Regions from separate parts of the Shewanella sp. HL-SH4 genome, predicted to be linked through region 3. Evidence: predicted binding sites of a transcription regulator. Region 3 holds the regulator's gene; each other region holds the start of a gene.
What was found. Region 3 encodes LexA, which represses DNA repair genes until DNA is damaged. Its sites were predicted from a motif close to TACTGTATNNNNATACAGTA; they were not measured.
Positions count from the first base shown of each region.

Region 1: ACRWQL_RS00160 (LexA family protein) is a predicted target of LexA. The motif match lies at 1,148-1,167, and genes of this name have one in related genera.
Region 2: ACRWQL_RS18385 (DNA topoisomerase III) is a predicted target of LexA. The motif match lies at 908-927, and genes of this name have one in related genera.

Region 1 is NZ_CP195036.1:33,359-35,635, forward strand. It holds gene ACRWQL_RS00150 (hypothetical protein) at 1-499, shown strand, start outside; gene ACRWQL_RS00155 (hypothetical protein) at 724-990, opposite strand; gene ACRWQL_RS00160 (LexA family protein) at 1,178-1,585, shown strand; gene ACRWQL_RS00165 (Y-family DNA polymerase) at 1,586-2,277, shown strand, end outside.
Region 2 is NZ_CP195037.1:3,967,863-3,970,139, reverse strand. It holds gene ACRWQL_RS18385 (DNA topoisomerase III) at 1-895, opposite strand, end outside; gene ACRWQL_RS18380 (nucleotidyltransferase family protein) at 1,040-1,747, opposite strand; gene maiA (maleylacetoacetate isomerase) at 1,747-2,277, opposite strand, start outside.
Region 3 is NZ_CP195037.1:1,888,680-1,890,956, reverse strand. It holds gene ACRWQL_RS09210 (cell division inhibitor SulA) at 324-842, opposite strand; gene lexA (transcriptional repressor LexA) at 839-1,456, opposite strand; gene plsB (glycerol-3-phosphate 1-O-acyltransferase PlsB) at 1,707-2,277, shown strand, end outside.

The DNA of each region.
Region 1 (2,277 bases), on a different replicon from region 3:
TTTGTGCGTAATTAAAGAAAAAGGTATTGAAGAAAGCATAATTCGATATGGAGAACCTTCTCCCTCGTTGCATTATTCCTATGAAGCGTTTGCTGAACGAAAGAAGCACGAATCTGGTTGGAGTTGGATTTGTGATAATCTTGAACAAGCACTTGGCAGACAAAAGTGGGTAAATGAGAACAAAGTTTTCTTATTCACCAAGGATTTAATGATCGAGCAACGGATTCTTCGAGAAGCTTCACCAACTTGGCTTGGTAAGCAAAGGTTTGATGTATACCTACCAGAACTACGATTAGCGATAGAGTATCAAGGAAAACAGCATACTGATTCAGTTGAATTTTTTGGTGGTCAAGATGCTTACGAAAAGAACTTGGAACGTGATACCCGTAAAGCTCGATTATGTAAAGAGAATGGAGTTAGTTTAATATATGTCTACCACCATGAAAAAGTCACACCAAACCTTATGAAGCGAAAGCTTCAGAAATACCTAAAGAAATAGCCTTGTTTAAAATAGGTGTAAAATTCGAGGTTCAAGATACTTTTTCTAATCTCAAATTAACGTTTTAGTATATTAACACTAAAACGTTTTTGTCCAAAAACGGTGTTAAGTGATGAATTATCCTTAAAACAAAAGTCTTTTCCACCAAGTATATAGAAAGCATTCTGATACATAGATTGTCCTAAAAAAATTTTTTGATAAAGACATTTGATTATGTAACGATATCAAGTTGCTTTTACTGAACTCACCGTAAAAGTAACTTGTTGCGGCTTGCCCTGCAACGACCTTGTAAATATAGGTTGAGAAACTACAGGTGAGTAGTGATGATCAACTTTTTCGCATTCATCTATGTGTTGAATTAATGCTTTGATCGCATTTTTATATTGCTCAGGTACTCTCATCACTATCGTTTTTTCATATCGAGTCTTACGGCCAGCACCTTTACGTACACCACCATGCGCCCCTTTATTTTCTTCACTTTTATCTGCCATACTTAGAATCTCTTGATTACGTTACGATATCAAGATAGCTTGATTTCGTTACATAATCAAATAAAACGTTACAAGTTCGTTGCTCCACAAGTAAAAGAGCAATGCATTATTAGATTGTAAAAAATAGACTTGCACCTTGATATTTTACTGCTAATATTACTGTAATTATATACAGTGGTTTTGTTTTATGCGTGTTATACCTATACCAGCCCGTGCGGGCATCACTGGCTTTGAAAGCCCTGCGGCTGAATACTCTCAGTTAGGTATTAGCCTGGATGATTTACTGATTGAGCATCCAAGCTCAACCTTTATAGGCATTGCTCAAGGTGAGTCGATGCAAGACGTCGGCATCTTTGATGGTGATATGATCATTGTTGATCGTCATGAGACGGCTCGAAACGGCGATGTCATCGTTGCCAATTTTAATGGCGAGTTTGTTTGTAAGATTCTAGACACCAAGCGGCGTGTTCTCCTTTCTTCTAATCAGCAATACCTGCCTGTCATAATTCATGAATACGATGATTTTAGTATTGAAGGCGTAGTCACTCGTTCTATTCGTTGCCACCGTCAAAGCCCTCTGTTGTGCGGTAATTAGATGTTTGCTCTAGTTGACGCTAATAGCTTCTATTGCAGTGCAGAACAAGTCTTTCGCCCTGATTGGCGTGGTAAGCCTGTTATTGTGCTAAGTAACAACGATGGGATGATTGTTGCTGCTAATCGTCAAGCTAAAGAAGCTGGCATTGGGAAGTTTCTACCTTACTTTCAAGTTAAAGCTTTATGCGCTCAACGTGGTGTTATTGTCTGCTCCTCAAACTATGAACTCTATGCTGACTTATCTAGCAAAATGATGGACATCATTGGCCGCTTTGCCCCTGAGCAACATGTGTACTCTATTGATGAAAGCTTCCTCTCTTTTAAAAACTGCTATCCCGCTATCAAATGCCTCCTTACTCAAGGCCAGTTAATCCGCCGTGCAGTGTGGAAAGAAGCGCGATTAGCAGTCTGTGTGGGTATTGGTGAAACGCTTACTCTTGCTAAAATCGCCAACCATGCAGCTAAGAAGATTGAGGGCTACAAAGGGGTTTGTTTCATTAGTAATGAGCAAGAGCGTATTGCTATTTTAAAGCAGCTTGCTGTAGGGGATGTTTGGGGCATAGGACGCCGAATAAGTAAGAAACTTGAACTAATGAATATCCGTACAGCGTTTCAACTCGCGTCTATGCCGCCGACTTTGGCAAGAAAGCAATTTAGTATTGAAATAGAACGTACCGTTCGTGAGCTTAACGG
Region 2 (2,277 bases), 2.1 Mb from region 3:
TTTGCAATGCTGATAAGCTGTAAGGCAATGGTGGGTTTTGGCGTTTATCTTTGGCCTCAAGTTTGGTGACTTCTGCGGGTTGACCATCAATACGCTTAACCACATTTTCGGCCAAGCCTTTGGCTAATACCCGGCCGTCTTCATCCATATAAGGCTGGCAGGCTTCGCTAGGTTGCCATTTAGCACTAAAGGTTTGTTGTTGATCGGTAACTAAATGCGCTAATACTTCATAGAAAGACTTGGGCTTAAAATCGGCGATTTCATCATCACGGCGCACCACTAACCCCAGTAAGGGGGTTTGCACCCTGCCCACTGACAACACACCTTGATAACCGACCTTCTTACCTTGAATGGTATAAGCTCTTGTCATGTTCATGCCATATAACCAATCTGCACGGCTGCGGGCTAATGCTGAGGTTGATAATTGAATAAAGTCTCGATTACTGCGCAGTTGCCCTAACGCCCTTTTAACCGCTTGTGGATTTAAATCACTGATGAGTAAACGTTGTACATCATTCAGCTTGTTGCCTTTTACGCCTAGGTAAGAAATCACTTCATCGACTAAAAGCTGACCTTCACGGTCGGGATCACCAGCATTGATTATCGATGATGCTTGCTTAACCAATTTACGTAACACGGTTAATTGGCTGCGGGTTTTAGGTTTGGGTTTTAATTGCCAGGTTTGCGGAATAATCGGTAAATGCTCGAGTTTCCATGATTTAAACGCTGCATCATAGGCATCAGGCTCAGCTTGCTCGAGCAAATGACCAATACACCAGGACACACAATCGCCGTTGGCTGCGGTAATAAAGCCCTCACCTTTTTTATGCGGTTTAGGCAATACATCAGCAATGGCTCGGCCTAGACTGGGTTTTTCTGCAATGTATAAAATCATTCAACACTCAAGCACTGTATATATTAACAGTAAAATAGCGGATTGATCCGTGTTTAGCAAGTTATCAGCCATTAAAGATACACACCATTAATTGAAATATGTAAATGGCTCAATGCTATTGGTGAGTACTTATTGCGTGATGTTCTATGTTTTAACCGTTGGCTGCAGTATTAATTTTGGATAGCGTTCAAGCCACTTTTTCTGGATGACACGCTGTTCAAATATACTTGATGAGCGCTTTGGGTTATGGCTCAGACTAAAATTAAATAAACATGTTAATTCAAAGGCATGAATAAATTCCAATGTGTTGGCGCTAATGCAAGAGCCAGTTTTCACATTAACGCTATAACTGGCATGCTGCGGGTTCACATTAACCGCATTCAATTTAACCGCTATCGCAGTCTGCTTTTCAGGCCAATACCCCATTGCATCGAGACATGAATGATATTGTGGGTCTTGATTACGAATATGCATCCTGGCTTGGTTTTTAACCGACCAATTTAGCGGCATCAAGCTTAACAGTATTTGCTGAATGTGCTTGTCTTGAGCTTGGGTGATGTTTTTTTCGCAATAGTAAATGACATCAATATCATTTAACCCACTTAACTCACTGGTTGAAAAACCGTGCAATTTGTCCCACACCAGATTACGCACAAAGCCGGCAGCGATTGCCCAGTCGGTGATATTGAGCTTAGCAAACACTTGTGCACAAACCGTTAAAGCCTGCATTCGCATTGCATCTTGCTCAAACCACTGATTTAATTTAGCTAAATCAGCTAACGGTGCTGAGTGTTCTACACTGGGCTTGTCAGCGGCTAGTTTACAATATTGTGTGGCGCAGGCATTAGGCATTAACTCGCGTCAGCTTGTTGTTCTGGTGCTGCTTGAATAAAGGCATCAAGTTGGTTGCAGTTCTTCCATACACGGACAATGTTTGGGTAAGCATCCAAAGGCACCTTAAAGCGCTCGGCATTATAAACCTGTGGCACCAGGCAAATGTCAGCCAGAGTGACCTTATCGCCAAAACAAAATTGGCCAGAAAAACGTTCAAGCTGCAATTCTAATGCGCTAAAACCAACATGAACCCAATGATGGTACCAGGTCATTTTTTGGGTTTCATCTACGCCCATTTCTTTGACTAAATATTGTAATACCCGCAGGTTATCGAGTGGGTGGATTTCACAGGCAATAGCTTGCGACATGGCGCGCACCACGGCTTTATCTTCTAAATTAGTCGGTAGTAAATTAATTTGTGGGTGTTTTTCGTCAAGGTATTCAATAATCGCCAAAGACTGGGTCAGGCTAAACTCGCCTTGTTCGTTGCTATCAACTAACGCAGGTACTAAGTGCTGGGGATTAAGTTGATGAAATGCCTCTGAATG
Region 3 (2,277 bases):
TATGTAAACTCTTCGGTTCCCAAAAAAGCTTGATGACCTCAAAGTACCCTGGTGGTTGTAAGCGTGTAAGGCTTACGGATTTGTATTTATGTGCACCACGCTGGCACCTACAACTGAACCTATCAATTCTGATTTGACGCTTTTATCTGTCAGATAAAATCTAGACTGTAGCGTTTCAATTAGGTTAAAAATGTTTCAACCCTGTTAAATACATTACTTGTAGATTAAACATTGATCAAGATCACTTTTATAGCTAATTAACTGAAAGTTTGCATAAAAAAGCCCTGTACATAGACAGGGCTCAGTAAACACGGCGTTTAGTACTAATGAAATGAAGTGAAATTAATTGTTTTAACAGCATTATTTTGATATGAAATAATCGCTTTAGTTGCCAAATTAGTGCCTAAGTGAGTGCTTACATCTTCAATAACGACACCTAGTGCTCGGGCACTTTTTGCCACTAACTCTAATCGGCGACTGTCGCGTGCATCTAAAGGTTGAGTCCATGAAATAACGGCACTTGATGTACCACTGGTTAATGCTTTTTCCATTGCCCAAAGTGTTTCAATTTCATCCTTCGCATGTACTAACAATACGCGGTCCATTCTTACCCCGGCACTAGCTAACATCTGTTTATAATTAATATTGGCGGGGTTAATTAGCACAATCCAACGACCTTGCAGGCTTAGTTGTGCCAACTGGCTAGCATATTGACTGAGTTCCACTTTACCATTGGTTTCGGTTTGGAGTGTGGTGATAGGCTGCGCTAAATTAATATCTGCAGTTGGCAAATCTACCCATAAACCAGGATGACGAGGGGATGTACCCATTAGTTTGTTCATAACCATTCTCCAATACGAATTACACCAACTGCAAGCCCTTCAATAGTGAGGCTTTGGTAACTTAAATCGACTTCGATAGGTGCATACGCTTCATTTTCAGCGTGCAAATATACGACATTGCCTTTTTTCTCAAAACGTTTCACTGTCACATCATCTTCAACACGAGCAACAACGACCTGGCCATTTCTGGCTTGCTGTATTTTATGAACGGCGAGTAAATCACCCTCTAAAATGCCGATGTTTTTCATGCTGTCACCGCGAACCCTTAACAAAAAGTTTGCGGCAGGTTTAAACATATTAGGATCAACTTGATAGTATTGTTCTACATGCTCTTGCGCTAAAATAGGTTCACCTGCAGCGACTTGTCCAATTAAAGGTAAACCTGTTTCTTCAGGTTCATCTTCTTGGGTTAATCGTATTCCACGGGATGTGCCGGGCATGATTTCAATAAACCCTTTTTTAGCCAAGGCTTTTAAATGCTCTTCAGCGGCATTTGCGCTTTTGAAACCTAGGCGCGTAGCTATTTCTGCACGAGTAGGTGGCATACCAGTTTCAGAGATATTGTTTTTAATAAGCTCTAAAATTTCAGCTTGGCGTGGTGTTAAGGGTCTCATGTTATTTCCTGTCTTTCTATACAGTAACTGTCATTATATACAGTGTTTGTGTTTGCGCAAGTATTCACCAATTATTTTTTAATTTTATTATTTTTAACGGCTTTTTTATTATATGTATCAATTGCATGCTTCAATTTATTTGTTCTTGAATTTAAAAGCATTGTTTGATGTGTACAGCCTATAGTGAAAGGTAACCAGTTTCTGGTATCCTATGCGCCCATATTAAAAGGGCTTTATTGCGAATATTATTATGTCAAAACCAGATTCAATCATGCTTAGACTGCTGCGTAGGGTGCAAAAGCTGATGGTGCAAACGATAGTTGTGCCACATGACCCATTTGCAGATCTAAACTTCGATCCAGACAAGCCCATTGTTTATGTCATGAAGACAGAGTCGATCAGTGACACTGCAGCATTAAGCGAAATGACCCAAGGCTTAGGCTTACCAAGTCCTTATGCGCCATTACAACTTGATGGTATGAAAGTGCCACGAGTTGTTTGTTTAGAGGGGCGAAAGCCTATTATTGGTAAGCGTGAGGGTGGTGAGAAGTTTTTAAACTGTTTTACCAGTTTATTAGCGCTCCACCGTCAGCAGCCTGAACTAGATATCCAACTTGTGCCAGTAAGTCTTTATTGGGGCCGTACTCCAGGCAAAGAAGATGACACGATGAAAGCTGCTGTGCTTGAACGTGAGAATCCAACCTGGTTACGTAAATGGTTAATGATTCTATTTCTAGGTCGCCATAGTTTTGTGCAGTTCTCTAACGCAATGTCATTACGCTACTTAGCCGATGAACATGGTACTGATGAAGCCATTGCCC